4 regions of the Verrucosispora sp. NA02020 genome follow, and region 2 is predicted to be linked to each of the others. Evidence: riboswitches for the same ligand, from Rfam matches in the RefSeq annotation. Region 2 holds a riboswitch; each other region holds the start of a gene.

The links. A riboswitch is a leader RNA that binds a small molecule or an ion and turns the genes downstream of it on or off. The one in region 2 is predicted to bind cobalamin.
Region 1: it holds a riboswitch for cobalamin, as region 2 does, so the genes downstream of both, metE (5-methyltetrahydropteroyltriglutamate--homocysteine S-methyltransferase) here and HUT12_RS19630 (energy-coupling factor ABC transporter permease) in region 2, are expected to answer to the same signal.
Region 3: it holds a riboswitch for cobalamin, as region 2 does, so the genes downstream of both, HUT12_RS11650 (ABC transporter substrate-binding protein) here and HUT12_RS19630 (energy-coupling factor ABC transporter permease) in region 2, are expected to answer to the same signal.
Region 4: it holds a riboswitch for cobalamin, as region 2 does, so the genes downstream of both, HUT12_RS14825 (ribonucleoside-diphosphate reductase subunit alpha) here and HUT12_RS19630 (energy-coupling factor ABC transporter permease) in region 2, are expected to answer to the same signal.

The regions. Positions count from the first base shown of each region.
Region 1 is NZ_CP054923.1:4,848,505-4,856,348, forward strand. It holds gene HUT12_RS21195 (AI-2E family transporter) at 83-1,369, shown strand; gene metE (5-methyltetrahydropteroyltriglutamate--homocysteine S-methyltransferase) at 1,447-3,744, opposite strand; cobalamin riboswitch at 3,864-4,083, opposite strand; gene HUT12_RS21205 (iron ABC transporter permease) at 4,250-5,338, shown strand; gene HUT12_RS21210 (ABC transporter substrate-binding protein) at 5,363-6,349, shown strand; gene HUT12_RS21215 (ABC transporter ATP-binding protein) at 6,346-7,131, shown strand; gene HUT12_RS21220 (class I SAM-dependent methyltransferase) at 7,128-7,823, shown strand.
Region 2 is NZ_CP054923.1:4,509,405-4,517,248, reverse strand. It holds gene HUT12_RS19650 (RNA polymerase sigma factor) at 1-55, opposite strand, end outside; gene HUT12_RS19645 (hypothetical protein) at 135-1,385, shown strand; gene HUT12_RS19640 (roadblock/LC7 domain-containing protein) at 1,574-1,993, shown strand; gene HUT12_RS19635 (DUF2267 domain-containing protein) at 1,998-2,402, opposite strand; cobalamin riboswitch at 2,497-2,702, shown strand; gene HUT12_RS19630 (energy-coupling factor ABC transporter permease) at 2,732-3,424, shown strand; gene HUT12_RS19625 (energy-coupling factor ABC transporter substrate-binding protein) at 3,421-3,750, shown strand; gene cbiQ (cobalt ECF transporter T component CbiQ) at 3,750-4,493, shown strand; gene HUT12_RS19615 (energy-coupling factor ABC transporter ATP-binding protein) at 4,490-5,356, shown strand; gene HUT12_RS19610 (alpha-glucuronidase) at 5,388-7,487, shown strand; gene HUT12_RS19605 (hypothetical protein) at 7,598-7,844, shown strand, end outside.
Region 3 is NZ_CP054923.1:2,640,364-2,648,207, forward strand. It holds gene HUT12_RS11635 (ABC transporter permease) at 1-822, opposite strand, end outside; gene HUT12_RS11640 (ABC transporter ATP-binding protein) at 822-1,736, opposite strand; gene HUT12_RS11645 (hypothetical protein) at 1,848-2,321, opposite strand; partial or broken gene HUT12_RS33350 (TetR family transcriptional regulator) at 2,355-2,522, opposite strand; cobalamin riboswitch at 2,653-2,826, shown strand; gene HUT12_RS11650 (ABC transporter substrate-binding protein) at 2,857-3,840, shown strand; gene HUT12_RS11655 (iron ABC transporter permease) at 3,912-4,904, shown strand; gene HUT12_RS11660 (ABC transporter ATP-binding protein) at 4,904-5,665, shown strand; gene HUT12_RS11665 (ferredoxin) at 5,662-6,360, shown strand; gene HUT12_RS11670 (ThuA domain-containing protein) at 6,455-7,195, shown strand; gene HUT12_RS11675 (Gfo/Idh/MocA family protein) at 7,135-7,844, shown strand, end outside.
Region 4 is NZ_CP054923.1:3,392,409-3,400,252, reverse strand. It holds gene HUT12_RS14835 (GntR family transcriptional regulator) at 1-316, opposite strand, end outside; gene HUT12_RS14830 (ribonucleotide-diphosphate reductase subunit beta) at 871-1,929, opposite strand; gene HUT12_RS14825 (ribonucleoside-diphosphate reductase subunit alpha) at 1,920-4,295, opposite strand; cobalamin riboswitch at 4,430-4,638, opposite strand; gene HUT12_RS14820 (non-ribosomal peptide synthetase/type I polyketide synthase) at 4,759-7,844, shown strand, end outside.

The sequences.
Region 1 (7,844 bases), 340 kb from region 2:
TCCGGCCTGGCCGCTGGTCACCGTGCCGGTGTGTGGCCCGACCCGTTACGGTGTACCGACCGATCTTCACCTGGGGGTTCCCTTGAGCCGGTTCGAGCAGCTGCGGCACCGACTGCGCCGGGCGTACGACGGGGGACGCGAGTCGGTACGCGCGGCCAGGGACCGGGACCGTACCCGGCAGGCCGACCGTGCGGAGGAGTTCGCCCGGCCCATCCCCGAGCCCCGCGCCGGCAACGACGGCGAGGACGGCCATCCCTCGACGATCAGCCGGGACGACGCCGGGGTGCCGCACTCGTTGCGGATCGCCGCCGCCTGGTCGTGGCGGATCATCGTCATCGGCATCGTCGGCTGGGCGATGCTGCGGTTCATGGGCACCATCCGCGTCGTGATCGTGCCCCTGCTGGTGGCGCTGCTGCTCTCCGCACTGCTGGCACCCGCCGTCGGCTGGCTGCTGCGGGCCCGCTTCCCCCGTTCGCTGGCCACCGCCGTGGTGCTGATCGGTGGACTGGCCGCCGTGGTCGGCACGCTGACCATGGTGGTCAGCGAGTTCGTCACCGGCCTGCCCGACCTCAGCCGCAACGCGGCCGACGGCATCGGTCAGATCCAGAACTGGCTGCGCGACGGGCCGCTGAACCTCTCCGACGGCACGTTGAACCAGTACATCCAAGCCGGGCAGAACTGGATCAACGAGAACACCCAGGCGCTGACCACCGGCGCGCTCTCCACCGCCGGCACGGTGGTGGAGATCTTCACCGGCGCGCTGCTGGTTCTCTTCGCCATGTTCTTCTTCCTCCGCGACGGCCAGCGCATCTGGCGGTTCATCGTGGGGATGTTCCCGGCCCCCGCCCGCTGGCGCCTCGACGACGCGGGCAGGGCCTCGTGGCAGACCCTGGTCGCCTACGTGCGGGCCACCGTGCTGGTGGCGTTCATCGACGCGGTGGGCATCGGTATCGCGCTGGTGCTGTTCGACGTGCCGTTCGCCTTCGCCCTGGCCGCGCTGGTCTTCCTCGGCGCGTTCATCCCGATCGTCGGTGCCACGCTCTCCGGCGCGGTGGCGGTGCTGGTCGCCCTGGTGGACGGCGGCTGGGTCACCGCGCTGTTCATCCTCGGCGCGGTGATCGTGGTGCAGCAGGTCGAGGGGAACGTCCTCCAGCCGTGGATCATGGGCAAGGCGGTGGCGCTGCACCCGCTGCCCGTGGTGCTGGCGGTCACCGCCGGTGTGGTGCTCGACGGCATCTTCGGCGCGCTCATCGCCGTACCGCTGATCGCCGTGCTCAACACCGCGGTCCGGCGGCTGGCCCGACGCCTCCCGCCGGCCGAGCAGCCACCGCCCCCGGAGGCGGTCGTGGTCAAGGCCACCACACCCTGACCCTTCCGGTCCTCTCGGGTGTGCGGTCCGTCGGCGGCGCCCGCCGGTGGGTGGCTCCCACCGGCGGGCACCACCGGTCAGGCGTCGCTCGGTGCGGGCGTCGGCCCGTCGGCGGCCAGTTCGGCGCGGACCGAGGCGGCGGCCCGGACCAGCGCGGTCAGTGCGGGACGGACCTCGTCGTAGCCCCGGGTCTTGAGCCCGCAGTCGGGGTTGACCCAGAGCCGGTCCGGCCCGACGACCGCCGCCGCCCGGCGCAGCGCGGTGACCACCTCGGCGCCGTCGGGCACCCGGGGCGAGTGGATGTCGTAGACACCCGGCCCGATGCCCCGGGTGTAGCCGACGGTGGCCAGGTCGTCGAGGATCTCCATCCGGGAACGGGACGCCTCGATGCTGGTCACGTCGGCGTCCAGGGCGTCGATGGCGGGCAGCACCTCGCCGAACTCCGAGTAGCACAGGTGGGTGTGGATCGCCGTGGCGTCGGCGACGCCGCTGGTCGCCAGTCGGAACGCCGCCACCGACCAGTCCAGGTAGCCGGCGTGGTCCCGGCGGCGTGGTGGCAGCAGTTCCCGCAGGGCGGGCTCGTCGACCTGGATGATCCGGATGCCCGCCGCCTCCAGGTCCCGCGCCTCGTCACGCAGGGCCAGGGCGACCTGCCGGGCGGTCTCCGCCAGCGGCTGGTCCACCCGGACGAACGACCAGGCCAGGATGGTCACCGGACCGGTGAGCATGCCCTTGACCGGCCGGTCGGTGAGGGACTGGGCGTACCGGGACCAGGTCACCGTGATCGGTGCGCGCCGGGTCACGTCGCCGTACAGGATCGGCGGGCGTACGCACCGGGAGCCGTACGACTGGACCCAGCCGTGGGCGGTGGCGGCGAAGCCGTCGAGGTGTTCGGCGAAGTACTGCACCATGTCGTTGCGCTCCGGCTCGCCGTGCACCAGCACGTCCAGCCCGAGGCGTTCCTGTTCGGCCACCACCTCGGCGATCTCGGCCCGCATCCGCTCGGCGTAGCCGGCCGCGTCCAGGCGACCGGCCCGGTGCTCGGCCCGGGCCCGGCGCAACGCCTCGGTCTGCGGGAACGACCCGATGGTGGTGGTCGCCAGCGCGGGCAGCCCGAGGCGTCGGCGCTGGGCCTCGGCGCGCTGCGGGTACGGGCCGCGTCGGGTGTGCTCGGGCCGCAGGGCCTCCAGGCGGGCACGGACCGCGTCGTCGCGCCACTGTGCCGGCACCGGCGCAGGCGCGGCGGGCAGCTCGCCCACCCCGTCGCGCAGCACCCGACCGAGCGCGACCACCTCGTCGACCTTCTGACGGGCGAACGCCAACCGGTCCCGTAGCCGGGGGTCCAGCTCGGTCTCGGCGGCCAGGTCCACCGGCACGTGCAGCAGCGAGCAGGAGGTGGACACCGCGACGGTGTCGGCGAGCCCGGTGAGGGTGGCGCCGACAGCCGCAGCGGCCCGCAGGTCGGTCCGCCACACGTTGCGGCCGTCGACCAGCCCGGCGACCACGGTCCGGCCCGGCAGCGCGCCGTGGCCGGCGAGCCGGTCCAGGTCACCCGGTCCGGCGACCAGGTCCAACCCGATCGCCTCGATCGGCGTGTCCAGCAAGGCGGGCAGCGCATCGCCGAGTTCGCCGAAGTAGGCGGCGACGAACAGGCGGGGCCGGTGGGTCAGCGCGCCGAGGCGGGCGTAGGCGGCGCTGAGGGCGCGGATCTCGGCGTCGGACCGGTCGCCGACGTACGCCGGTTCGTCGAGCTGCACCCACGGCACCCCGACGTCGGCGAGCGCGGTCAGCAGGTCGGCGTAGACGTCGACGAGGTCGTCCAGCCGGTCGAACGGGCGGAACCCGTCCGGCGCGTCGGCGGTGGGCTTGGCGAGCAGCAGCAGGGTGGCCGGGCCGACCAGCACCGGACGGGTGGTGATGCCGAGCGCCCGCGCCCGCCCGTACTCGGTCAGGGGCGTGTCGGCCCGGGCGGCGAAGGCGGTGTCCGGGCCGATCTCGGGCACCAGGTAGTGGTAGTTGGTGTCGAACCACTTCGTCATCTCCAGCGGCGGCTCCTGGGCGGTGCCGCGTGCCATGGCGAAGTAGGTGTCCAGCTCACCGAGGCCGAGCCGGCGGAACCGGTCGGGTACGGCGTCGACCGTGACGGCCGCGTCGAGCACGTGGTCGTAGAGCGAGAACGTGTTGGACGGTACGGCGGACAGGCCGGCGTCGTGCAACGTACGCCAGGTCTCCTCGCGTACCTGCGCGGCGGTGGCCCGCAGGGTCGGCTCGTCGATGCGGCCGGCCCAGTAGCCCTCGACCGCGGTCTTGAGTTCACGGCGCGGGCCGATGCGCGGATAGCCGAGCACGGTGCTCGTGCCGAACGGAGTGGTCATGTCGCCAGGGTTCCCTTCCCTCGAGGTCCGGCGGTACGGCTCCGGGGAAGGCTGGGGAGGGCACGGTGCGACGACCGACCTCGCCCGGGCCCTCCCGCGAGGCCGACGGCGGCGTGCGCGGCTGCGCACGCGGCACGGGCAGGTCTTCGGACTCGTGGGCGCGACCGGCTGGGCCGGTCTCCTACTGGCCGTCGCTTCCCGGACCCGACAGGGCGTCCAGTGCGTGTGACGGCGGTCGTTCCCACTCACCGCTGCGGGGCAGTCCCGGACTCACACCGGGTTCCCTCTTACGACGCCTCGACCGGACGGCCGGGGCGAACCAGTACCGTCTCGGATCCTAGCGTCCGGATCACGCGTGACGACCGGCGCGCGGGTGTGATGTCCGCACGGCGACACGGGGTCGAGCGGAGCGTGAACAACGACTCATCCGGCTTCCGCTGGCGTGATCTTGGTGTTAGCTTTTTGCAAAGGCTTGGCAAGAACAACGACTTTGCGTGGGAGAGCGGTGAGCGTCACCACCCTGCCGACGAGCCCGACGGACGTGCTCGGTGTGGCGGCGCAGCGCCGCCGGACCGGCCTCTGGCTGCTCGCGCTGACCCTCGGCCTGGTCCTGACCGGCCTGGTCGCGGTCGGGGCCGGGGCGATCGGCATCCCGCCGCTCACGGTGGCCCGGATCATCGGGCACCAGCTCGTCGGCGTGCCGGGCGAGGTGAGCTGGACCGGACCGCAGCAGGCGATCGTCTGGCAGGTCCGACTGCCCCGGGTCCTGCTCGGCATGCTGGTCGGCGCCGGGCTGGCGGTCTGCGGCGTGGCCTTGCAGGCCATGGTCCGCAACGTGCTCGCCGACCCGTACCTGCTGGGGATCAACTCCGGCGCCTCCAGCGGCGCGGCCGCCGCGATCCTCTTCGGCGCCGGCGCCGGCTTCGGCCAGTACGCGCTCTCCACCAGCGCGTTCGTCGGCGCGCTCGGCGCCTCGCTGCTGGTCTTCCTGATCGCGCGCAGCGGCGGCCGGGTCACCTCCATCCGGCTGCTGCTGGCCGGCGTCGCCGTCGGGTACGCGCTGTACGCCACCACCAGCTTCCTGATCTTCGCCTCCGGATCCGCCGAGGGTGCCCGGTCGGTGATGTTCTGGCTCCTCGGGTCGCTGGGCCTGGCCCGCTGGAACGCCCTGCTGCTGATCGCCGCCGTGGTGCTGATCGGCACCATCGGATACCTGACCGTCGTCGGACGGCGGCTCGACGTGCTGGCCATCGGCGACGAGACCGCGCACACCCTGGGCGTCTCGCCGGACCGGTTCCGCCTCCGGCTGCTCGTGCTGGTCTCGCTCAGCGTCGGCATCCTGGTCTCCGCCGCCGGCAGCATCGGTTTCGTCGGCCTGGTCGTGCCGCACCTGGCCCGCCGCATCGTCGGCGCACCGCACGTCCGGGTGGTGCCGGTGGCCGCGCTGCTCGGGGCGATCCTCCTGGTCTGGGCCGACGTGCTGGCCCGGGTGCTGCTGGCACCGCAGGAGATCCCGATCGGCATCATCACCTCCCTGCTCGGTGCCCCCTTCCTGCTGGTCCTGATCCGCCGTCTGCACGCCTCCGGCGCCTGAACGCCCGTCCGTCAAGGAGAACCGATGTTGAAGGCACGCCGCCTCGCCACCGCCGCCGCCTCCGCGTGCGTGCTGCTCGTCGCCGGGTGCGGCGGCGGCGCCGACGGACCGACCGACGCCGCCCCCGGCTACCCGGTCACCGTGACCAACTGCGGCGTGGACGTCACCTTCGACGCCCCTCCGCAGCGGATCGTGCTGCTCAAGAGCGCCGCCGTGCCGTACCTGCACGCGCTCGGCGTGCTGGACCGGGTCACCGCGCGGGCGGGGCAGTACCCGAAGGAGTACTACGACGCGGCGACCCAGGGCGAGCTGGACCGCATCCCGTTGCTGACCGACAAGACCGACACCAGCGGCCACCTCCAGATCTCCAAGGAGGTGGTGATCAGCCAGGAGCCCGACCTGGTCCTCGGCGAGGTCGACAACCTCTCCCGCGACACCCTCGCGGCGGTGGACATCCCGCTGCTGGAGGAGCCGGCGATGTGCCCGGACAGCACCGCCGTGCCGAGTTTCGACGACATCTACCGGCAGATGGAGACGTACGGCCGGGTGTTCGGCCGCCAGACCGAGGCGTCGACTGCGGTCACCGCGCTCCAGGACCGGATGACGAAGGTCCAGGCCGAGGCGGGCAGCGGGTCCGGACGCACCGCGGCGGTGCTCTATCCGACCGTCGGCGGCGGCACCACGTACGCGTACGGCACCGGCAGCATGGCCCACCCGCAGTTGACGGCCGCCGGTTTCCGCAACGTCTTCGGCGACGTCAAGGAGCGGGTCTTCGAGGTCACCGTCGAGGAACTGCTCGGCCGCAACCCGGACGTGCTGATCCTGCTCTACGGCGACGGCGACCCCCGCGCGGTCGAGCAGGGGCTCACCGGGCTGCCGGGCGCGCAGCAGCTCAACGCGGTCCGCAACGGCCAGGTCATGACCCAGTTGTTCAACTTCACCGAGCCGCCGACGCCGTTGTCCATCGACGGTCTGGAGCGGATCGTGCAGCGCTTCGGGAACGGCTCGTGATCGAGGCCACCGACGTCACGTGGCGCTACGGCGCGAATCCGGTCATCGACGGGGTCAGCGTGACCGCCCGGCCGGGTCGGGTCCTCGGCCTGATCGGGCCCAACGGCAGCGGCAAGACCACGCTGCTGCGGTTGCTCTACGGCGCCCTGCGCAGCCGGACCGGGCAGGTCGTGGTGGACGGCGACGCGTTGGTCGCCCTGCCCGCCCGGGAGGCCGCGCGGCGGCTGGCCGTGGTCGTGCAGGAGAGCGGCGGGGAGACCGCCCTGACCGTGGCGGAGCTGGTGCTGCTCGGCCGGGGGCCGCACCTGTCGACGTTCCAGCGGACCGGTCGGGCCGACCACGAGATCGCCGCCCGCTGCCTGAGCCGGGTCGGTGCCACGCACCTGAGCGGGCGGGCGTTCGTCCAGCTCTCCGGCGGTGAGCGGCAGCGGGTGCTGATCGCCCGCGCGCTCGCCCAGCAGGCCACCCACCTGCTGCTCGACGAGCCCACCAACCACCTCGACATCCGCTACCAGCACGAGATCCTGCACCTGGTCCGCACGCTGGACACCTGCTCGGTCGTCGTGCTGCACGATCTCAACCTGGCCGCCCGCTACTGCGACGACCTGGTGCTGCTCGGCGCGGGCGGGGTCGCCGCCGCCGGCACCGTCGACGAGGTCCTCGACCCCGCCGTCCTGGAGCCCGTCTACGGCATCGGCATCCGGCGCCTGGACCTCGACGGCACCGTCCACCTGCTGTTCCACCCGATCCATGAGAGCACCGACGAGAGGACTGCGGCATGACCACGCAGGAACGCATCAACGCCTACTGGACCGGCCGCGCACCCGAGTACGACGAGTACCAGCAGCGCCCCGACCGGCTCGCCGACGACCAGCGGGCCTGGGCGCAGATCTGGGCGCAGGCCCTGCCGGCCGCACCGCTGGACGTGCTCGACGTCGGCACCGGCACCGGCCAGGTCGCCATGGTCCTGGCCGGTCTCGGGCACCGCGTCACCGGCATCGACCTGGCCGAGGGCATGCTCGCCGAGGCCCGCCGGCACGCCGCGACCGTCACCGACGGCCCGGTCATCCGGCTCGGCGACGCCGTGGCGCCGGACTTCCCGGCCGCCAGCTTCGACGCCGTCACCAGCCGATACCTGATGTGGACGCTACGCGAGCCGCAGAGGGCCGTGGCCAACTGGATCCGCCTGCTGCGCCCCGGCGGCACGGTCGCGGTGGTGGACAGCACCTGGTTCCCGCACGGCCTCGACAACGCCTCGGAGAACTTCACCGGCCACTACGACAGCCAGGTGCAGGCGGAGCTGCCGCTGGCCACCGCGACCTCCATCGACAAGACCGTGGCGGTGCTGGAGGAGTCGGGCCTGACGGACGTCACGGCCGTCCCGCTGACGTCGATCTACGAGCTGGACCACCGGTACGGCGTGGCACCGAACCACGAGCACCAGATGCAGTACCTGGTCAGCGGCCGGGTCTGAGACGACCCGCCGCCGGGCACC
Region 2 (7,844 bases):
CCTGCGCGCGGGTGACGAGTTCCTCGTCGTCCAGGGGAACCTCCGGTGGGATCACTGTCCTGACACCGGTCGCGGCGTTCAGGTTCCACTCTCCGCCGACGGAACCGGAATCGGCGTGACGGTGTCATCCGGGCATGATGGCGACGAGGACGACCACCCGCCGTACCCTGTTGTCCGCGCTGGTGGGCGCGGGTGCCGCGACGCTGGTCGGGTGTGATCCGACCGGGTCACCGGTGGCAGGCGTGCCGCCGGATCCGCTGCTCGTGGACCTGGCCGACGGACTCGGCCTGCTCCGTGGTGCCGAACGGCAGGTGGTCCCGCACGCCGTCGCCACCGCCGAGGGGCGGTCGGTGTACGCGAGCACGCCGGAGGGTGCCGACACCGCGTTCTGGCGGATCGAGACCGCCACCGGTGTCGCCTCCGCCCGGGTGCGGCTGCCCGGCCGCTGGGTGCCGCAGACGGTCTCCGCCGACGGCACGTGGGTGGCACTGACCACCGAGGCGGTGAGCGTCACCGCAGCGTCTCCGGCCGGGCGGGACGCCACGCCGGTGCTGATCGCCGACGCGGGTGGGGTGCGGCACCGGCGGCGACTGCCGGGCAACGTCGTCCCGGAGGCGTTCACCCACGACCACACCGGCCTCTTCGTGCTGGAGTGGCTGCCGCCGCAGACGCCGGACCGGTACCGGGTTCGGGTGGTCGACCTCGCCACCGGTGTGGCCGGCCCGTTGCAGACCCGCCTCAAGCAGGCGATCCCGGCGGGCGCGGAGGAGGAGATGCGCGGTGACGGGCGTCAGGCGGTACTCGCCCCGGACCGTCGCGTCCTGTACACGCTCTACACCCATCAGCCCGAGCATCGGCACACCCGGGACCGCATCAGTGGACGGCCGGGGAGCGACGTCCACGCTTTCGTGCACACGCTGCACCTGCACGAGCGGTGGGCCTACTGCGTGGATCTGCCGCACCCGTTCGGGGAGGGCACAGCCGACGGGCACGCCATGGCGATCGCCCCGGACGGTTCCCGGCTGTACGTCGCCGACCTGACCTCCGGGACCGTCGCCGAGATCTCCACCGAGGAACTGACGGTACGCCGCACCGCCGTCGTGCCCGGGGCGTCCGGCCCGGCGTACGCGACGGCGGACGACGAAAGACTGTTCCTCGGCGGGGCCGGTGTGCTGCGTACGGTGGATGCGGTCGGTCTGCGGGTCGTCGCCGAACGACCGGTCGACGCCCCCGTCACCGGTCTCGTCCTCGGCCCCGACGGTGGCCGTCTCTATGTGGGTGGGCCGTCGGCGGTGCGGTGGCTCGACCCGACCAGCGGTGCCGAACTGGGTCGTGTCGCCGTGCCCGGCCTGGTGGGGTTGCGGTGGCCGGTGCCGTCGTCCTGAGCGGGTGTCACCGTCGGTCAGAAGAGGGATTCCCGGTGTGACCGGGACGTCCGACCCGTCCGATTAGGGTGACCAGCGTCGTCGTACGTTAGGGGGATCAGAGAACAGGATCGGGCCACCAGTGGGCTCCTGAGGCCGCGTCTTCTCTGGTACGAACGTAGGAGTTTCGACGAGAGGACAGCGCCCTTATGACCCATGCCCTGGTCACCGCCGAGAACCTCAACGACGCGCTCGACGACATCGTGGATCGGGTGCCCGGCGCCAAGTTCGCGGTGGTGCTCTCCCCGGACGGCATCATGCTGGGGGCCTCGCGGGGCATCGACGAGGAGATCGCCGAGGAACTGTCCAGTGTGGTCTGTGGGCTCCAGGCGCTCGGTCTGGCCGCCGCCCGATTGTGCGGTGAGGGTGAGCTGCACCAGGTGGTGGTGCAGATGTCGCGGGCGTTCCTGTTCCACGCCACCACCGGCAACGGGGCGATCCTCACCGTCGGTATCGACGGCTCGGCGGAGGTGGGGGACATGGCGTACGAGGTCGCCCTCTTCTGTGCCAGGGCCGGGCACCACCTGCCGGTGTACGTGGAGCCGGCGCCCCACCTGACCGGGCGGTGACCCGCTAGCCGCGGTCGCGCTGCGCGTCGTACGACGGCGCCGGGTTGGCCACCTGCCACAGTTCGGCCGGCAGGTTCGCGATGACGTCGTCGTGGTCGGCGGGGGCGACGTCACCTCGAATGGTGTCCAGGACCGCCCGGATGCCGGCCTCGGCCAGGTCGGGATCGACGTCGGCACGGCCGCCGACGCGGTCGACGAACACGTCGAGCCCGAAGCGTTCGGCGGTCTCGCTGGGCGCGAACGTGTACGCCCGCAGCCCTTCCGGGAGTCGGTCGGCCAGGTCCCGTGCCTCGCCGCCGTCGATCCGCTCGGCGAGCGTGGTCAGGGTGGCGCGCGCGATGGCGGTCGCCTGCTCCGTCGACGCGCCGGTGCGGTGCGCCACGGAGTCGATGAACTCGTTCTCGTCCAACCGGTCGGCCCCTTCTCGCAACGGATCTGGCGTCTACCCGTGAATCGTCGTGACAAACGGCACTCTTCACCCGCGTACGGTCGCGGTGGCATCGACGAGTCTTGTGCGTCGGTGTGCGGAACGGATAACGTCGCGCCGTCGCGGTAACGGGAAGCCGGTGTGATACCGGCGCGGCCCTCGCCACTGTGACCGGGGAGTTCACTCCGACTTGTACGCCACTGGGTCCGTGGAGGACCTGGGAAGGCCGGAGTACGCGACGATCCGGGAGCCAGGAGACCGACCCCGACATGTGATCTCGTCCACGAGGTGTTGGAAGGGGAGGTCGACTCATGCACATCGCTGAGGGCTACCTACCACCGGTGCAGGCGGCGGCATGGTTCGCGGTCTCGACACCGTTCGTCATCCACGGTGCGCGCAACCTGGTCCAGCAGGTCCGCGCGAACCCCGACGCGAAGCTGTTGCTCGGCGCGGCCGGGGCGTTCACCTTCGTCCTGTCGGCGCTGAAGATCCCTTCGGTGACCGGCTCCTGTTCCCATCCGACGGGTGTGGGTCTCGGCGCGATCCTGTTCCGGGCACCGGTGATGAGTGTGCTCGGCACGATCGTGTTGCTGTTCCAGGCGCTCCTCCTGGCGCACGGCGGGTTGAGCACGCTCGGCGCGAACGTCTTCTCGATGGCCATCGTCGGTCCCTGGGTGGCCTTCGGCGTGTACGCGCTGATCCGCCGGTTCGGTGGCGGCCTCGGCATCTCGGTGTTCTTCGCCGCTGCCCTGGCCGACCTGGCGACGTACTGCGTGACCAGCGCGCAGCTCGCGCTGGCCTTCCCGGACCCGGATTCGGGCTTCGTCGGCGCGCTGGCCAAGTTCGGGTCCATCTTCGCGGTCACCCAGATCCCGCTGGCGATCAGCGAGGGGCTGCTCACGGTCCTGGTGGTCCGGCTGCTGGTCCGGGTGAGCCCGCAGGAACTCCGCCGGCTCGGCATCCTGCGCCGTCCGGCCCCGACGACCCAGGGAGCGGTGGCGTGAAGTCGTTCGGCCGGACCAACCTGTTGTTGCTGCTCGCCGTGGTGGCGTTGGCGGTGGCGCCGCTGGTGCTGGGGCTCGGCAGCGGCGAGGAGCCGTTCGCCGGTGCCGACGCCCTCGCCGAGGAGGCGATCGTCAACGACCATCCCGACTACGAGCCGTGGTTCAGTTCGATCTACGAACCGCCGTCGGGTGAGATCGAGTCGGCGTTGTTCGCGCTTCAGGCCGCCCTCGGTGCCGGGTTCCTCGGCTATTACTTCGGGGTGGCCCGGACCCGGCAGCGGCTGCGTGGCGAGCAGTCCGCGACCGGGGAGAAGACCACCGACTAGTGCTCGCGTTGGACGTGGCGGCGTACGCCAGCCCCTGGCGACGCCGCCACCCGGTGGAGAAGGCCCTGTTGGCTCTGGGGCTGTTGGGCTGCGCCCTGCTCCTGCCGCCGTGGCCGGGCGCCCTGGTGGTGGGCCTGACCGCAGCGGTGGCGTTGCTCGGGCCGGCGGCGCTGCCGCCGCGTCTGCTGGTGCGGGTGGCCCGGACGCCGTTGCTGTTCATCCTGACCGGCTCGGTGCCGATGCTGGTGGCGGTCTCCGGTCCGACGCAGGTCCGGTGGGCGCCGGAGGGGCTCGCGACGGCCGCCACGACCGCCGGTCGGGCCTGCGCCGCGCTGCTCTGCCTGTTGCTCTTCGCCGCCACCACGCCGCTGGCCGACGTGCTGCCCCGGCTCCAGCGTCTCGGGGTGCCCAGCGCGGTCACCGAGGTGGCCGCGCTGATCTATCGGATGCTGTTCCTGCTGCTGGAGAGTGTGCACGCGGTGCGGCAGGCCCAGGCGGCCCGGCTGGGTTACCGGACCTGGGCCAGCACCTACCGGTCGCTGGCCGGGCAGGCCGGCGCGGTCTTCGTCCGTGCGTTCTCGCTGGCCCGGCGCTGGGAGGAGGGGTTGGCGCTGCGCGGTTACACCGGCTCGTTGGCGGTACGCACCGAGGTCCGCCAGCCGTCGGCGGCGTTCCTGGTCGTCACCGTGCTGCTGCTGGCGGCGGTGGTGCTGGCCACCCGGATGCTGGTGGTGCTCGGGTGAGCGGCGATCCGCCGCTGTTGGAGCTGCGCGGGGTCAGTTTCGGGTACGAGGCGGAGCGTCCGGTACTGACCGGCGCCGACCTGTCGGTGCCGGCCGGGCGGCGGATGGCCGTGCTGGGGCCCAACGGCGGTGGCAAGACGACCCTGTTCCGGCTGATGGTCGGATCGCTGGCCGCCGACGCCGGCACGGTGCTGGTCGGCGGGGTGCCGCTGCGCCGGACCCGGGCGGGGCTGCTGGACGTCCGTCAGCAGGTGCAGCTGGTGCTCCAGGACCCCGACGACCAGTTGTTCGCCGCGACCGTCTTCCAGGACGTCTCGTTCGGGCCGGTCAACCTCGGTCTGGACGACGCGCAGGTGCGGCAGCGGTGTACCGAGGCGCTGGCCGCGTTGGAGATCGGCGACCTCGCCGACCGTCCCACCCACCTGCTCTCGTACGGCCAGCGTAAGCGGGTGGCGATCGCCGGGGCGGTGGCGTTGCGGCCCCGGGTGCTGATCCTGGACGAGCCGACCGCCGGACTCGACCCGTCGGGGGTGGAGGCGTTGCTGCGCACGCTCGACGCCCTGCACCGGGCCGGCACCACGCTGCTGCTCGCCACGCACGACGTGGACCTGGCGTACCGGTGGGCCGACGAACGGGTGCTGGTGGCGGGTGGCCGGATCCGGCAGGGGGTGTCCGGCGCCGAGTTGGGCGGCGGGGACCTGCTCGACGGTGCCGCGTTGACTCCGGCGTGGGCACCGGTGGTGCATCGGCTGCTGGACCGCGTGCCCGGCCTGGCCGGGGCCCGTCCGCGTACCCCGGGGGAGTTGGCGCGGCTCCTGGAGACTCCGGTCGGTACCGCCCGAAAGGTTCCGGAAGGACCTTGACGCATCGATCGACTTAGTTACGATCTGCGTAATGCGACGGATTTGCCCGGAGCGCGACACCGGCTCCGACCCGACCGACGTCCACCCCGCCTGGCTGCCGCCGGCCGCGTTCCGCGCCGTCGGTTCCCGGCACACCCTCGTCCACGGTGACGGCCTGCTCGTCGACACCGTGTGGCACGAGGTCCGGACCGCCTGCGCCACCCACGGCGGCACGGTCCGCCGGTCCGCCGACGGCCCACCCGCCCACCTCGTCCTCACCCTGACCGACCACCATGCATCCACAGTGGACGGCGACGGGACGCAGGGCGTCCTCGACGCCGCGCGGGCCGACCTGGACGCCGCCGGTGGCGGTCCGCTCGGTCCCGAGGGATACGCGGTCGTCCGCCACGGCGAGGTCACGGTGGTGCTGGCCGACGCACCGGCGGGCCTGCTCCACGGGCTGTTCCACGTGGTCCGGCTCGGGGAGTCGGCGTTCGGCGCACCGCATCCGGCGCGGGCGTACCGGCCGGTGATGCGGCGACGGATGCTGAACCACTGGGACAACGTCGACGTGCATCCGGTGATGGGCCAGGTCGAACGCGGGTACGCCGGCGGGTCGATCCTCTGGCGTGCCGGCCGGGCACATCCGGACCGGGCGCGGGTGCGGGCGTACGCGCGGTTGCTGGCGGCGTGCGGGATCAACGCGGTGTCGGTGAACAACGTCAACGTGCACGCCACCGAGGCGCGGCTGCTCACCGACCGGCTCGACGACGTCGCCGAGATCGCCGAGGACCTGCGTCCGTACGGCATCCGGGTGCACCTGTCGGTGAACTTCGCCGCGCCGGTGATGGTCGGTGGGCTGCCCACCGCCGACCCGCTCGACGAGACGGTGCGTGCCTGGTGGGCCGGGACCACCGCCCGGGTCTACGCCCGCATCCCGGACTTCGGCGGATACCTCGTGAAGGCCGACTCGGAGGGACAGCCCGGCCCGTTCAGCTACGGCCGCGACCACGCCGACGGGGCGAACCTGCTGGCCGAGGCGCTGGCACCGTACGGGGGCGTGGTGCACTGGCGGGCCTTCGTCTACAACCACCGGCAGGACTGGCGGGACCGCTCCACCGACCGGGCCCGCGCCGCCGGTGACCACTTCGCCCCGCTCGACGGTCGCTTCCGGGACAACGTGATCGTGCAGGTCAAGCACGGTCCGCTGGACTTCCAGACCCGGGAGCCGGTGTCACCGGTGATCACGGCGATGCCGGACACCCGGTTGGCGGTGGAGTTCCAGGTGACCCAGGAGTACACCGGGCAGCAGCGGCACGTCTGCTATCTGGCGCCCTGGTGGCACGAGGTGCTGCGGTTCACGCCGTGGGGCGAGGACGGGCCGACGGTCGCCGACGTGGCCGCCGACGGGGGCGGGCTGGCCGCCGTCTCCAACGTGGGCGACGACCCGTTCTGGACCGGTCACCCACTGGCCCAGGCCAACCTGTACGCCTACGGCCGGCTCGCCTGGGACCCGCGTCTGCGCCCGGAGGACGTGCTCGACGAGTGGATCGACCTGACCTTCGATCCGGCGGCCAGCGCCGATCCCGAGCTGCTGCGGCGGACGCTGCACGGGGTCATGGACGACTCGTGGCGCACCTACGAGCGGTACACCGCCCCGCTGGGGGTGGGTTTCATGGTGCGCCCCGGGCGTCACTACGGCCCGGACGTCGACGGGTACGAGTACACGAGCTGGGGCACCTACCACTTCGCCGACCGGGACGGGGTGGGCGTGGACCGCACCCGGGCCACCGGCACCGGCTTCACCGGCCAGTACCCGCCACCCTGGTCGCAGGTGTACGAGTCGGTGGAGCAGTGCCCCGACGAGCTGCTGCTCTTCTTCCACCACGTGCGCTACGACCACGTGCTGCACAGCGGCAGCACCGTCGTACAGCACATCTATGACACGCACTTCGCCGGGGTGGCGGAGGTGGCGGCGATGAGCGACCGCTGGGCGGCGCTGGACGGGCTGGTCGACCCGGTCGTGTACGCCCGGGTGGACGAGCGCCTGACGGAGCAGCGGCGCAGCGCCCAGGAGTGGTGCGATCAGATCAACGCGTACTTCCATCGCAAGTCCGGAGTGCCGGACACGTACGGTCGTCCGCTGTTCTGAGGCCGCGCGGACGTCGGTGGGTCGCACGGGGGTTGACCGACTCCGGTAGCGTGTCGGCGGTCTGGCTGGGGGAGGTCCCCCAGAGTTTGTCAAGGGAATGGGGCTGTCAGTTGTCACTGTCCAAGAGGGTCGCCGTCGTGGCGGTCTCCGCGCTCACGGCACTCGCGATGACCGCCTGCGGCGGCGGCGGTTCGGCGTCCGACTCGGATGCCGCGGCGCAGCCGAACGTGCTGGAGCAGCTCGCCAAGGACCTCAAGGGGTCGCTGCAGAAGACCGTGGAGAAGACCCAGTCCAGCGACTCGGTGACCATCTCGATGGAGGGCACGGCGGCCGGTGAGAAGATCACCGCCAAGGGCG
Region 3 (7,844 bases), 1.9 Mb from region 2:
CAGGACGTAACCCAGCGCGGCGGTCGCCGACGCGGCCAGTAGTGATATCACCAGAGGCCACCAGCGGTCGTAGACGTACGGCGCGGTCTGCTGGGACCAGCCGATCGGCGACAGCCAGGACAACCAGGTCGCTCCGCTGCCCTGCACCGTTGCCATGTCGCCCAGCCCACGCAGGACGAACGCGGCGCCGAGCGTGGCACCGGCAGCGCCGGAGGCCGCCCTCGGGTACTCCGACAGTTGGACCGTGAGCGCGGCGATGCCGCCGAAGACCAGCGCCGCCGCCCCGATGGACGCGCCGAACAGCAGCGAGCCGGTCGGGTGGTAGCCGCGGGCGGCCATCATCGCGCCGGTCAGCACGGCTACCAGCACCGCCATCGCGGCGGTGAGGATCAGTGCGGCGGTGAGCGGAGCGTGCCGGCCGACGACGTTGGCCCGGATCAGTTCGGCGCGGCCCGAGCGTTCCTCGGCGCGGGTGTGCCGCACGACGGTCAGCATCCCCATGAGGCCGGCACCGATGATCACGTAGAGCCCGTACTGCCCGGCGAGAAACCGCTCGACGGTCAGGTCGTCGAAGCCGAAGCCGGGTCCGCCGAACAGCGCTCCGGCGGGGCTGGAGGTGAAGGCGGTCAGACCCGCCAGGTCCTGCGGGGTCTGGGCGACGGCCTCCAGCGCGGTGGTGAAGTACGCCATCAGCAGTGGCAGGCCCAGCGTCCACGCCGGGAACCGCAACCGGTCCCGGCGCAGCATGAACCTGAGCAGGGTGCCGGTCCCGGTGGCGGAGGAACCGGTGCGTACCGGGCCGCGCGGCGTCGTCGTGGTCATCACGCCACCTCCGTGGCCGAGGCGTGCGCGGGCTGGTCGCCGTAGTGACGCAGCAGCAACTGCTCCAAGGTCGGCGGGCGGACGGTCAGTCCTTGCACCTCCAGGTCGCCGAGCCGGCGCACCACGGCGGCGAGGTGTTCGCCGTCGACCTCGAAGCGGAGGTGGCCGTCCTCGGCCCGCAGTCCGTGTACACCGGCCATCCCGGCCACCGCGTCGGCGGGCTGGTCGGTGACCACGTCGACCGACGTACGGGTCAGGTGGCGTAGCTCGGTCAGCGAGCCGGTCTCGACGATGCGTCCCTGCCGGATGATCGAGATCTGGTCGGCGAGCACCTCGACCTGCGCGAGGATGTGACTGGACAACAGCACCGACCGGCCGGCCTCCTTGGCCTCGCGGATGCACTCCTGGAACACCGCCTCCATGAGTGGGTCAAGCCCCGCGGTGGGCTCGTCGAGCAGCAGCAGTTCCACGTCGCTGGCGAGCGCGGAGATGAGCGCCACCTTCTGCCGGTTGCCCTTGGAGTAGGTGCGGCCCTTCTTGCTCGGGTCCAGGTCGAAGCGTTGGCACAGTTCGTCGCGGCGGACCGGGTCGGCACCGCCGCGCAGCCGGGCGAACAGGTCGATCGCCTCGCCGCCGGTGAGGTTCGGCCACAGTTCCACGTCGCCGGGGACGTACGCGAGCCGACGGTGCAGGGACACCGCGTCCGCCCACGGGTCACCGCCGAGCAGCCGGGCCTGGCCTTCGTCGGCGCGCAGCAGGCCCAGCAGGATCCGGATGGTGGTGGACTTGCCGGCGCCGTTGGGGCCGAGGAAGCCGTGCACGGTGCCGGCGGCGACGTGCAGGTCCAGCCCGTCCAACGCGCGGACGCGGCCGAAGGACTTGGTGACGTGTCGGATGTCGATGGCAGCAGTCATCGCGGGAGACCTCGTTCGAGGAAGGCCCGGCACACCGGGCCGGAACGGATGCCGCCGACCGGTGGGACCGGCGGTGGAAGGAGGGGCCACGCCCAGAGGGCAATGTGGTGACTACGGTGCAGCGGTGTCCGCGCCGGGGGCGGCAGGCGGATCCGGGACGTACATCAGGTACTCGTCGAGCATCGACCGGTCGACGAGCAGCCCTTCGGTGAACAACTCCAGGGCCGGCAACGTGAGATCGTCGATGTAGCGGCGGAACAGGGCCGCGAACTGGTCCGGGGCGGCACCGGCTCCGTGCAGGGTGAACCAGAGCACCATGCTGCCGGTGGCCTGGTAGGCCAGATACCGCGCACGGGCGGCGGGGTCCCGGCTGGGCTTGATCACACCGGCGGACTCGGACGTGGAGAGGTATTCCTCCGCGTCGGCGATCATGTGCTCGATGAGTGTGGCCACCAGCTCACCACCGGCCTGCATGCTGCGCAGCAGGTATCGCACGATCGGCGCGTACTGCTCGACCTCCGCCAGTTGCGCCAACAGGGTCGTGCCGGTGCCGTCGGTCAGTGTCTTCGCCTTCTGCTCGCGCATCACGGCGAGCACCTGTTCGTCGCAGGCGCGACGCAGGCCGTCCTTCGAGCCGAAGTGATGAACGATCAGACCGGCGGCGACACCGGCGTCGGCGGCGATGGCGCGCAGCCCGGCACCGAATCCCTCCCGAGCGAAGCGGGAGATGGCGGCGTCACGGATACGGCTCGCGGTGGCGAACTCGCCACCGCGCCCTGCCGACATCACGTCGTCCGACGCCACGACACCAGATTAAACACCCGTTCAACGATCCCGCAATGGCCGTCCCGGGGCAGGCGGAGCCGACGTGGACTCCCGCCATGATCTAGGCCACTGACGGTGCTGCCTGCGTTGGTTAGGGTGACCTCGCCGTGGTGCTCGGGAAGCCGGTGTGAAACCGGTGCGGCCCTCGCCACTGTGATCGGGATGCTGGAGGCCACCGCAAGGTCACTGGGCGTATGCCTGGGAAGGCCGGCCACCGGCGCACCACCCGTCAGCCAGGAGACCGGCCACGGCACCTGTACGACCCGTCCACGAGGTGCTGGAAGGTGGTCCCGCTATGCGGTTCCCTGCGTCCTGGCGCGTTGCCGCGCCGCTCTCCGTCATGCTCGCCCTGGTCGGCGGATGCTCCGCGACCGGCCACAGTGAGCCGACTGCCACGGCCCCCGCCGCCGGGCCGGTCTCGGTGACCAACTGCGGCACACCGGTCACGGTCCCGAGCCCTCCGGCGCGGGTGGTGACGATGAACCAGCCTGCCACCGAGATCATGTTGGCGCTCGGCCTGGAGGACCGCATGGCCGGCACCGCCTACCTCGACGACGAGGTGCTACCCGAGTACGCCGCCGCGTACGCGAAGGTGCCGGTGTTGGCCAAGGAGTACCCGTCGAAGGAGAAGTTGCTCGAACTGGAGCCCGACTTCGTCTACGCCTCCTTCGCGAGCGCGTTCGGCGACGAGGGGGCCGGTGACCGCGCCGACTGGCAGAAACTCGGCGTGGGCACGTACGTCTCCGCCGCCGGATGTCCGAAGGAGACGCGACCGGCGAAGCTGGCGATCGACGACGTGTTCACCGAGATCCGGGAGATCGCCACGATCTTCGGCGTCGCGGAGCGGGCCGAGACGCTGATCGCCGACCAGAAGCAGCGCATCGCGAACGTGTCGGCGGGCGCGAAGGGCACGCGGGTGCTCTGGTGGGACGGCGGCAACGACGCGCCCAGTGCCGGCGCCTGCTGTGGCGGCCCGGCGATGATCATGTCTGCGGCCGGGGTCACCAACGTCTTCGACGACCTGACCGGCAGTTGGGCCGACACCAACTGGGAGGCCGTCGTCGAGCGCAACCCCGACGTCATCGTGCTCGTCGACGCGAGCTGGGACACCGCCGCCGACAAGCAGGCGTTCCTCGAGAAGCACGCGGCGCTCAGGGACCTGCCGGCCGTCAAGGGCAAGCGGTACGTCACCCTGGCCTTCTCCTCCACCGCGGCCGGGGTGCGGAACGTGCTCGCCGTGGAGGCGCTGGCCCGGGGCGTCGGCGGGGTGAGCAGCTGACCACCGTCACCACCCGGCCGGCGCAGACTACGCCGGCGAAGCCGGTCCGAGCGGTGCGCATGGTGGCCGTGGTGGTCGTACTCGCGGGTGGCCTGGTGTTGTCGGTGGGCGCGGCCGTGACGGTGGGGCCCGCAGACCTGTCGCTGGGCACCGTGTGGCTGGTGATCACCGATCATCTCGGCCTGACGAGCGCCGACGTGCCGCTGCTGCGCGACCACATCGTGTGGGAACTGCGGCTGCCGAGGGTGCTGGGCGCCGCCGTGGTCGGGGCCGGCCTCGCCGCCTGCGGGGCGGTCATGCAGACCGTCACCCGCAATCCGCTCGCCGACCCGTACCTCCTGGGTGTCTCCTCGGGGGCGTCGCTGGGTGCCGTGGCCGTCCTGGTCCTGGGACTCGGCGCGGGTGCCGTGGCGCTCACCGGGGGCGCGTTCGTGGGGGCGCTCGCCGCGTTCGCCGTCGTGGTCGCCGCCGCCGGCCGGCGCGCGGTCCTGCGACCGACCCGGGTGGTGCTGGCCGGCGTCGCCGTCGCGCAGCTCTGCGCCGCGCTGACGACGTTCGTGATCATCTGGGTGGCCCATCCGCATGCCACCCAGAGCATCACCTTCTGGCTGTCCGGCTCGCTCGCCCGCGTCGACTGGACCGCACTGGCGTGGGCGACGCCGCTGCTCGCGGTGGGGTTCGCCGTGATCCTCCGGTTCGCCCGCGCGCTCAACGCGTTCGCGTTCGGCGAGGAGGCCGCCGCCGCCCTCGGCGTGGACGTCCGGCGTGTCCGGTGGCTGCTGCTGGTCACCACGGCGCTGCTGACCGCCGTGCTGGTCTCGATAAGCGGCGCGATCGGGTTCGTCGGCCTGATCCTGCCGCACGCCGTGCGGCGGTTCACCGGCCCCGACCACCGGCGGCTGCTGCCGGTCGTGGTCCTCGCCGGAGCGATCTTCCTGATCTGGGTGGACACCGCGGCCAGGACCCTGTTCGACCCCCGCGAGCTGCCGGTGGGCGTGCTGACCGCCCTGCTCGGGGTGCCCGCGTTCGTGCTACTGCTGCGCCGAGGGGACCGGAACACCTGATGCTGGAGATCCGCGACGTCTCGTGGTCGGTGCCGGCCGCGCGACTCCTCGACGGCGTGACGTGCGCAGCGCCGCGCGGCACCCTGGTCGGACTGCTCGGCCCCAACGGGTCCGGCAAGACCACCCTGTTGCGGGTCGTCGCCGGGTTGATCGCCCCCCGATCCGGGACCGTGACCGTCGCGGGCGACGACGTGGCCGGGCTGCCGCGTGCCACCGCGGCACGGCGGATGGCCCTGCTCGCCCAGTACGCCGAGACCGACCTCGACCTGACCGCGCTCGACGTGGTGCTGCTCGGCCGCACCCCGCACCGCCGCTCCCGCTGGTCGGACACCGACACCGACCGGGCCGCCGCCGCCGACGCGCTCGACCGCGTCGACATGACCGGGTACGCCCACCGCCGCTGGCAGACGCTCTCCGGCGGGGAACGCCAACGGGTCCAACTCGCCCGGGCCCTGGCCCAGGAACCGCAACTGCTCCTGCTCGACGAGCCCACCAACCACCTCGACATCGGCCACCAGCTCCAACTGCTGGGCCTGGTCCGTCGCAGCGCCGTCACCACCCTCGCCGCCCTGCACGACCTCAACCTGGCCGCGATGTTCTGCGACCTCGTGGTGGTGCTGCACCACGGTCGGGTCGTCGCCACCGGAACGCCTGCCGACGTGCTGACGCCTGCGCTGCTCGCCGACGTGTACGCCGTGGACGCCGACGTGACGGTCCATGATGGACGACCGGTCATCACCTACCGGGCCCCGGCAGTATGAACGTCCTGCTCGTCTCGCGCGGGGCGGCCCACCACGGCGGCCACGACGCGATCCACCGCCTCGCCGCAGCGGTCGCCGAGGCCGTGGGCGTACCGGTGCGGGCCTGTTTCCTCGACGGCGCCGAGCCCTCCCTGCACGTCGCCCTCGACGCCGTACCGGAGCATGACGAGGTCCTGCTCGTGGCCGTGCACCTGCCGCCCGACCGGTACCTCGACACCTGGCTCCGCCGCGCGGTGGCCCACTGGCGTACCACCCGGGACCGGCAGGTACGCGTGCTGCTCGCCCCGCCGTTGGCGACACAGCCCGCGCTGGTCACGGCAGTCAGCGACGCCGTCACCGGCGACCACACCACGCTCGACGGCAACCCCGGACCGTTCCGCAGCCCCGCCTGGTCGCAGATCACCCGACACCGCCGACACGTGCTGGTGTGCCGTGGGCCGCGCTGCACCGCGTACGGCGCCAACCAGGTCGCCGCCACCCTCGGCGACCGCCTGAAGGCGAACGGCCTCGGCGACGACGACGTCCTGGTCACCTCGACCGGCTGCCTGTTCCCCTGCAACCTCGGGCCGCTCGTCGTCGTGCATCCCGACGACACCTGGTACGAACACGTCGACGCGGACCTCGCCGTCCTCATCGCCGACGTGCACCTGCGCGACGGCACACCGGTCGACGGCAGACGCCCACGCGACTCGTGACCGCGAAGCCCGGTACGGTTATCGACGGTCGTCATGGCGTGGGCGTCGGCCCGGACGGAAGCGTCCTGGGGCGACGGGTCGGGAAGGAGCGGGTGTGGTGCGGCGCAGAGCCCTCGTGGTCCGAGGCGGATGGGCGGGTCACCGGCCGGTCGAGGCGACGGAGCTGTTCATCCCGTTCCTCGAACGCAACGGATACGAGGTACGGGTGGAGGAGTCGACGGAGGTCTACGCCGACGCCGCCGAACTGGCCGCCACCGACCTGATCGTGCAGTGCATGACGATGTCGCAGATCACCGGGGAGCAGGTGGCGGGCCTGGCGGCGGCGGTCGTCGCCGGGACGGGTTTCACCGGCTGGCACGGCGGCATCGTCGACTCGTTCCGGGCCTCCTCGGACTACCTGCACCTGGTGGGCGGCCAGTTCGCCGTCCACCCCGGCGTCGAGCCGTGTGCCCGTGGCGGCGGAGAGCAGGACAGCTTCCTGCCCCACTCGGTCACGATCACCGACCTCGGCCGGAACCATCCGATCACCGCCGGGATCGAGGACTTCGACCTGGTCACCGAGCAGTACTGGGTGCTGCACGACGACTTGATCGACGTCCTGGCCACCACCACCCACCCGACTCGGGAGTGGCACCCGTGGCACCGGCCGGTCACCTCGCCGGCGATCTGGACCCGCACCTGGGGAGCCGGGCGGATCGTCGTGACGACTCCGGGACACAGCCTCGACGTGCTGGAACACACGGCCGTCCGTACCGTCATCGAGAGGGGAATGCTGTGGGCGACCCGCACGGCGTCGGCATCGTCGGTCTCGGGGTCATCTCCCGCGCGTACCTGAGCACGCTCGCCCACCACCCCCGGGTCCGCGTCGTCGCGGTGGCCGACCTGGACGCGGCCCGGGCTTCCGCTGCCGCCGCGACCATTCCCGGCGCCGAGGCGGTGAGTGTCGAGCGGCTGCTCCACCACCCCGAGGTGGCGACGGTGCTGAACCTGACGATCCCGGCGGCGCACGCCGAGATCTCGGGCGCGGCGATCGACGCCGGACGGAACGTCTACGTCGAGAAGCCGCTCACCGTCACGTTCCCGGAGGCCCGGTCGCTCATCGACCGGGCCTCGTCGGCGGGCGTCCGGGTCGGATGCGCGCCGGACACCGTCCTGGGCACCGGTACGCAGACCGCCCGGGCGGCGATCGACGGTGGACTGATCGGCCGCCCACTCTCCGCGTCGGCCGTCATGGTCACTCCGGGCCACGAGCGGTGGCACCCCGACCCCGACTTCTACTACGCCCCGGGTGGAGGCCCGCTGCTGGACATGGGGCCGTACTACGTCTCGTCGCTGGTCCACCTGCTCGGGCCGGTGCGTGCGGTGATCGGGGCGGCGAGCCGGCTGCGGGATACCCGGACCGTCGGCTCGGGCCCCCGACTCGGGCAGCGGATCCCGGTCGAGGTGCCGACCCACGTCAGCGGCGTGCTGGAACACGCGGACGG
Region 4 (7,844 bases), 1.1 Mb from region 2:
CGTCGCGCCGGACGGTGATGGCCCGCTCCACCGCCAGCAGCTCGAACGACTCCCGCAGAGCCATCAGCTCCTCGATGTCGGCGTCGTTCAGCGACCGGGTGACGGCGTTGCGGCCGGAGCCGGTGACCAGTCCCTCCGACCGCAGGATGCGGATGGCGTCACGGACCGGACCCCGGCTGACCTGGAAGGAGTCGGCCAGCTCCTCCTCGACGAGCCGGGTGCCCGACGGCACGTCGCCCACGATGATGCGACGGCGCAGCTCGCCGGCCAGCTTCTCGCCGAGGGACTCCGCCCTGATCGGCCTCACGTCCAACACGTTTGCCCTCCTGATAACTGTTAACAGTTAACACTCGACTCATCCCACGGTCAACGGAAGATGACGAACGAGTTTCTCGATGTTTCCTGCCGGCATTTCGCCTGGTGGATGCCCCAGACGGGCCGAAGATCGGACCCTGCGCGTCGGTCACCGGCGCGCGGGGCGGGAGCACGAGGGCCGCCACGGGCCGCTCAGCGGGCAGCGGGGTCAGGCCCGGCCGCCGGTCCCCATGCCGTGGTCATGGCGACAGGGTACGGGCGCGGCCGTCTCGTCGACGCGCACGGAAGCGGGACGTGGACGAGGTCGGCACACTCAGGCTCGGTCGGTGTCCGGTACGAGCGCTGTCGAGCTGACAGCGGCGACGGATCGCGAGGCCGATAGCGCAACCGGTTCAGCTCGACAGCGGCCGACGACACGACCACGCCGGACACCACCTCCGCTCCGGCCACAGGGCCGGGCACCCGCCACAGGACCGGGCACGGCCGGAGCCGAGCCGGAACGCCGAGGTCCCGGGTGGCGTCACGCCACCCGGGACCTCGGCACAGCCAGGTCGATCAGAAGTCGTCGTCGAAGCTGACCGAGCCGGTCACCCCGACCTGGTAGGCGGAGACCCGCCGCTCGAAGAAGTTCGACAGCTCCTGGACGTCCTGCAACTCCATGAACGCGAACGGGTTGCCGCTGCCGTACATCGGGGCGATGCCGAGCACGGCCAGCCGCCGGTCGGCCACGTGCTGGAGGTACTCCCGCATGTCGGCCGGCGACATGCCGGAGACGCCCTGCTCCAGCAGGTCGACGGCGAACTGCACCTCGCACTCGACCGCTTCGGCCAGCATGTCCTTGACCTGCTGCTCCAACTCCGCGTCGAACAGGTCCGGCTCCTCGGCGCGGACGGTGTCGACCACGTCGAAGGCGAAGGCCATGTGCATGGACTCGTCGCGGAACACCCAGTTGGTGCCCGAGGCGAGGCCGTGCAGCAGCCCCCGGGAGCGCAGGAAGTAGACGTAGGCGAAGGCGCCGTAGAAGAACAGGCCCTCGATGCAGGCGGCGAAGCAGATCAGGTTCAGCAGGAAGGCCCGCCGGTCCTCGCGGGTCCGCAGCTCGCGCAGGTCGAAGATGGAGTCGATCCACGTGAAGCAGAACTCGGCCTTGCGGGCGATCGACGGGATGTTCTCCACCGCCGCGAACGCCTCGAACCGTTGCTTCTCGTCCGGGACGTAGGTGTCCAGCAGGTTCAGGTAGAACTGGACGTGCACCGCTTCCTCGAACAGCTGCCGGGAGAGGTACAGCCGGCCTTCCGGCGAGTTGACGTGCTGATAGAGGTTGAGCACGAGGTTGTTGGCGACGATGGTGTCGCCGGTGGCGAAGAACGCCACGAGCCGGGACACCAGGTGCTGCTCGGCCGGGGAGAGCTTGGCCAGGTCGGCGAGGTCGGAGTGCAGATCGACCTCCTCCACCGTCCAGGTGTTCTTGATGGCGTCCTTGAAGCGGTCGAAGAACTGCGGGTAGCGCATCGGCCGCAGGGTCAGGTCCATGCCGGGATCGAGCAGCAGGTGCCGCTCCCCCACGCCGGTGCTCGTGCTGGTGCTGGTCTCGGAGACGGTGGTCACTGGCATGCCTCGCAGCTCTCGGGGTTCTCCAGGGAGCAGGCCAACGCCTCGTCGTCGCTGACCGCCACGACCGGCGTGACGCTCGGGGTGACGGCGACAGTGGCCTGCTGGATCCGGGTCGCCGGACGCGACCGCAGGTAGTACGTGGTCTTCAGCCCGGACTTCCAGGCGTACAGGTACATCGAGGAGAGCTTGCCGATGGTCGGCGCGCTCAGGAACAGGTTCAGCGACTGCGACTGGTCGATGAAGGGGGCGCGGGCCGCCGCCAGGTCGATCAGCGCCCGCTGCGGCAGCTCCCACGCAGTCCGGAACAGCTCGCGTACGTCGGCGGGCAGCTCGACCACGCCCTGCACGGAACCTTCGGCGCGCTTGATCTGCTCCCGGATCGGGGCCGTCCACAGCCCGCGCGCCTTCAGTTCGCGGACCAGATAGGTGTTGATCTGGAGGAACTCGCCGGACATCGTCTCGCGCTTGAACAGGTTGGACACCTGCGGCTCGATGCACTCGTAGCAGCCGGCGATCGAGGCGATGGTGGCGGTCGGGGCGATCGCCACCAGCAGCGAGTTCCGCAGGCCGTGCCGACCGATCGTCTCGCGCAGCGCGGCCCACCGCCCGGTCTGGCCGACCTCGGCGCCCCACAGGTCCGGGTGCAGCTCACCCCGGGCGGCGCGGGTCTCGGCGTACGCGGGATGCGGGCCGAACCGCTCGGCGAGCCCGGACGAGGTCTCCAACGCGGTCAGGAAGATCTCCTCCTGCACGCGGGTCGACAGCTCCCGGGCGGCCGGGGAGTCGAACGGCAGGCGCAGCGTGAAGAGCGCGTCCTGGAGGCCCATCAGCCCGAGCCCGACGGGGCGCCAGCGCGGGTTCGACGCCGCCGCCTGCTCGGCCGGGTAGTAGTTGATGTCGATCACCCGGTCCAAGAACACCACGGCGGTACGCACCGTCGCGCGCAGCCGCTCCCAGTCGACCCCGTCCGCGGTGACGTGCGCGCCCAGGTTGACCGACCCGAGGTTGCAGACCGCCGTCTCGGCGTCGTCGTTGACCTCCAGAATCTCGGTGCAGAGGTTCGACAGGTGGATGGTGTTGCCCGGGGCACCGGTCTGGTTGGAGAGCCGGTTCGAGGCGTCCTTGAAGGTCATCCACCCGTTGCCGGTCTGCGCGAGCGTCCGCATCATCCGGCCGTACAGGTCGCGGGCCTTGACGGTCTTGACCGCCTTCTTCTCCGCCGCGCGGTACGCCTCGTCGAACGCCTCACCGAACAGGTCGGGCAGCTCGGGGGCGTCCGACGGGTCGACCAGCGACCAGTCGCCGTCCGCCTCGACCCGGCGCATGAACTCGTCCGGAATCCAGTTGGCGAGGTTCAGGTTGTGCGTACGCCGGGACTCCTCGCCGGTGTTGTCCCGCAGTTCGAGGAACTCCTCCACGTCCGGGTGCCACGGTTCGAGGTAGACGCAGGCCGCGCCCTTGCGACGGCCGCCCTGGTTGACCGCGGCCACCCCGGCGTCCAGTGTCTTGAGGAACGGCACGATGCCGTTCGACCTGCCGTTGGTGCCCCGGATCAGGGCGCCCCGACCGCGCACCCGGGACCAGGAGATGCCGATGCCACCGGAGAACTTGGACAGCTTCGCGACCTGGTGGTAGCGCTCGTAGATGGAGTCGAGCTCGTCGCGCGGCGAGTCGACCAGGAAGCACGAGGACATCTGCGTGTGCCGGGTGCCGGAGTTGAACAGCGTCGGCGAGCTGGGCAGGTAGGCCAGGCTGGACATCAGCCGGTAGAAGCCGATCGCCTCGCCGGGCGTCTGGGACAGGCCGCAGGCGACCCGCAGCAGCCAGTACTGCGGCGTCTCCACCACGAGCCGGGTCTGCGGGTGCCGCAGCAGGTACCGGTCGGCGACGGTGCGCAGGCCGAAGTACTCGAAGCGCAGGTCCCCCGCCGGGTCGACGGCGTCGTCCAGCTTGCGGGCGTTGCGGGCCACGAACGCGGCGGTGTCGTCGCCGATCAGGCCCAGGCCGTGTGCGTACCGGATGGACTGGCTGAAGCTGGCCACCTGCTGTCCGCGGACCTCCTTGTCCACGTACGCGGCCAGCAGTCGGGCCGCCAACTTCGAGTACTGCGGCTCCTCACCGATCAGTTCGGCCGCGGTCTGGATGGAGAGCTTGTCCATCTCGGCCGTGGTCGCGCCGTCGTACAGCCCGCTGATGGTCTTCGTCGCCACCCGCAGCGGGTCGATCTCGTCCAGGTCGGCGACCCACCGCTCGACCGCCTTGACGATCTTGTTGACGTCCACCGGCTCGGTGTCGCCGTTCCGCTTGCGGACCTGCATGACGTGCCGGCGTTGCTCCGGCCCCGCCTGCTCCTGGGTCACCGTCATGTTCCCCTCCTCACGCCTGTCCCCGAGATCGTCGGGTCCGCGCGGGAGGACGCCGCCGGTCTGCCGACGGCACTGCTGCCGTGACGACCAGCTCCTGGCGTCGGCCGTCCCACGCGGCCTTCGACCGCCGCACACGTCGCGTGCGGCGCGCTGGCAGGTCTTCGGACTCGTGGGCCTGATGCTCGCGCCTACTGGCCGTCGCTTCCCAGACCTGGCGGGTCCAGTGCGTGATGACGGCGGTCGTTCCCACTCACCGCTGCGGGGCAGTCCCGGATTCACACCGGGTTCCCTCTTGCCTCGACCGCCGTGGAGCGGCGGTCGAACCAGCTACGGGGCACACCATATATGGGTGCGGTGCGGAGATGGCAACACCAGATGCTGTGCCGGGCGTGTCGCGTGTCAGATGACGGGCATCCCGGCGACCGTCGGCCGGGTACTCGATCATGCCCACTAGCATCGTCGCGTGCAGACTGCGGCCGGACCCGGCGACCGACGGACACTGCTCGACGTCCTCGTCCAGGCCGCAGATCGCGCACCCGACCAGGTGGTCGTGCACGTTCGCGAGGACGGCACCGAGCGCACCGTCACCGTGCGGCAGTTGCGGGACGAGTCGCTGCGGGTGGCGGGCGGCTACCGGGCGGCCGGCGTGATCCCCGGCACCCCGGTGATCCTGGTCGCCGACGCCGGCGACGACTTCCAGCCGCTGTTCTGGGGGGCGCTCGCCGCCGGGCTGGTCCCGGTGCCGCTGCCGCCCGAACCGGCCCGGGTACGGGCGGTGCGCGAGCTGCTCGCCGACGCGGTGACCGTGGTGGACGACGCCACCGGGGCGGTCGCCGACGGGCTGGCGGGCCTGGTGCTGCGGCTGGTCGACCTGCGTACCAGCCCCCCGCTGGAGGAGTCGTTCGCCGCCGACCCCGACGACGTGGCGTTCCTCCAGTTCTCCTCCGGCAGCACCGGCACGCCGCGCGGGGTGGAGCTGACCCACGCCAACGTGCTGGCCAATGTGGAGCAGTCCCGGCTGGCCAGCGGCGCCGGACCGGACGACGTGCTGGTCACCTGGATGCCGTACTTCCACGACATGGGGTTGATCGGCACTCACCTGACCCCGCTGGCCATCGGGTGCACGCAGGTCCGCGTACCTCCGATGGCGTTCGCCAAGCGCCCGGCACTGTGGTTCACCGCCGCCCACCGGCATCGCGCGACCCTGCTCTCGGCGGCGAACTTCGCGCTGGCGCTGGCGGTCCGCCGGGTCCCGGCGGATCTTCTCGCCACGCTCGACCTGAGCCGCGTCCGGTGCGTGGTGGTGGGCGCGGAGCCCATCTCCCCCACGGTGTGGCGGGCCTTCCTGACGCACGTCCGCCCGACCGGGCTCGCCCCGGCCGCCCTGCGACCGGTGTACGGCCTGGCGGAGGCGACCCTCGCGGTGACCTTCCCGCCGCCCGGGGAGGTCGCCGCGCCGCTGGTGCTGGACCGTGCCGCGCTGAGCCGGGGCCGGGCGGTGAGCACCGCGCCGGGTAGGCACGCGGTGGAGCTGATGGACCTGGGACACCCCGTGCCCGGCTGCGAGGTACGCGTCGTCGACGAGCGGCACCGTCCGCTGCCCGAGGAGCGGGTGGGCCTGGTCGAGGTACGCGGCCCGAACGTGGCGCGCGGCTACCACCGGGATCCGCAGGCCAGCCGGGAGACCTTCGTGGACGGCTGGCTGCGCACCGGTGACCTGGGCTTCCAACGCGCCGGCCGGCTCTGTGTGACCGGCCGCGCGAAGGACGTGATCTTCGTCAACGGCCGGACGTTCCACGCGTCCGACCTGGAGGCGGTGGCCGCCGCCACCGCCGGGCTGCCGGCCACGATGACCGCGGTGGTCGGCTGCACCGACCCGGACAGCGGCGGCGAGCGGATCGTGGTCTTCGTGGCCTGGGCCCGTCCGCCCGCCGGGGCAGCCGTGGTGCTCGACGCCACGCGGGCCCGGGTCGCCGAGGCGGCCGGGCACCACGACGTGCGGGTGCTGCCGCTTCCGCCCGGCGCGTTCGCCCGCACCACCAGCGGCAAGCTGCGGCGGCGACGGATGCGCGAACGCTACCTGGCCGGTGACTTCGCCGAACGGGAACGCCGCTGGCACCTGGCGGCGACCAGCCGCCCACGCCCGTCGACGTCCGACCCCGCGCCACCGGCGACCTCGACGGACCCACACCCGGTATCCGCGCCGCCGTCCTCGGGGCCGCTGTCCCGGCGACGGGTCGAGCAGGTCGTCCGGGCGGTCTGGGCCCGGGTGCTGGACCGGCCCGCCGACACCATCGCGGCGGACGACCGCTTCCTGGCCATCGGCGGGTCGTCGCTCACGGCGATGGAGGTGCTGGCCGGGCTGGAGGACGCCCTCGGCACCACGTTCGATCCGGCGGACCTGCGGGACTGTCCCACCGTCGCCGCGCTCACCGACCGCATCCTGGCCGGGCCGTCGGCGACCCGGACGGCACCGCTCGGGAGTCCCGTCCCACCGGCACCGGACGACCGCTCCGGCGCGACGCCGCTCGCGGTCATCGGGATGGCCTGCCGGTTCCCCGGCGCGGACGACCCGGACGAGTTCTGGCGCGGGCTCGTCGACGGCGTCGACGCGGTGCGGCCGGTGCCGGAGCACCGGTGGACGCCGCAGGACGGCCGACCTCGCTGGGGGTCCTTCCTGGACGACCCGATGCAGCTCGACGCGGACTTCTTCGGGCTCTCCGACGAGGAGGCCCGGCTCACCGACCCGCACGCCCGACTGTTCCTGGAGATCGGGTACGAGGCGCTGGAACGGGCCGGGTACGCCGGCCCGCGCCGGCAGGGTCGACGTGTCGGCGTCTTCGCCGCCGTCGGCGAGAGCGCCTACCCCGAGCTGCTGGCCGCCACCGGTGCGGTGACCGGACCATCGGCGCTGGTCGGCAACCTGCGCAATCTCGTCGCGGCCCGGCTGTCGCAGACGCTGGACCTCGTCGGCCCGGCGATCGCGGTGGACACCGCCTGCTCGTCGGCGCTGGTCGCGCTGCACCTGGCCGCGCGCAGCCTGGCCACCGGCGAGTGCGACATCGCGGTGGTCGGCGGCGTGAACCTCAACCTCACCGAGACCGCCTACCGGCTGCTGGACGCCGCCGAGGCGTTGTCGCCGACCGGGCGGTGTCGCGCCTTCGACGCCGACGCCGACGGTTTCGTGCCCGGCGAGGGCGGTGCGGCGCTCGTCCTGTGCCGCCCCGACGACGCGTACGTCGCCGGGGACCGGGTGCTCGCGCTGGTCGCCGGCACCGCCGTCGGCAACGACGGCCGGTCGTTGAGCCTGCTCGCCCCGAATCCGCAGCGGCAGTGGGAGGTCATCGCCCGCGCGTACGCGGACGCCGGGCTCGACCCGGCCGCCGTCTCGTACGTCGAGGCGCACGGCACCGGCACCGGCCTCGGTGACCCGGTGGAGGCGCGGTCACTGGCCGCCGCGTTCCCGCCCCGCCCCGACGGCACGCCCCGCTGGCTCGGGTCGGTCAAGACCAACCTGGGGCACCTGCTCAACACCGCCGGCATGCCGTC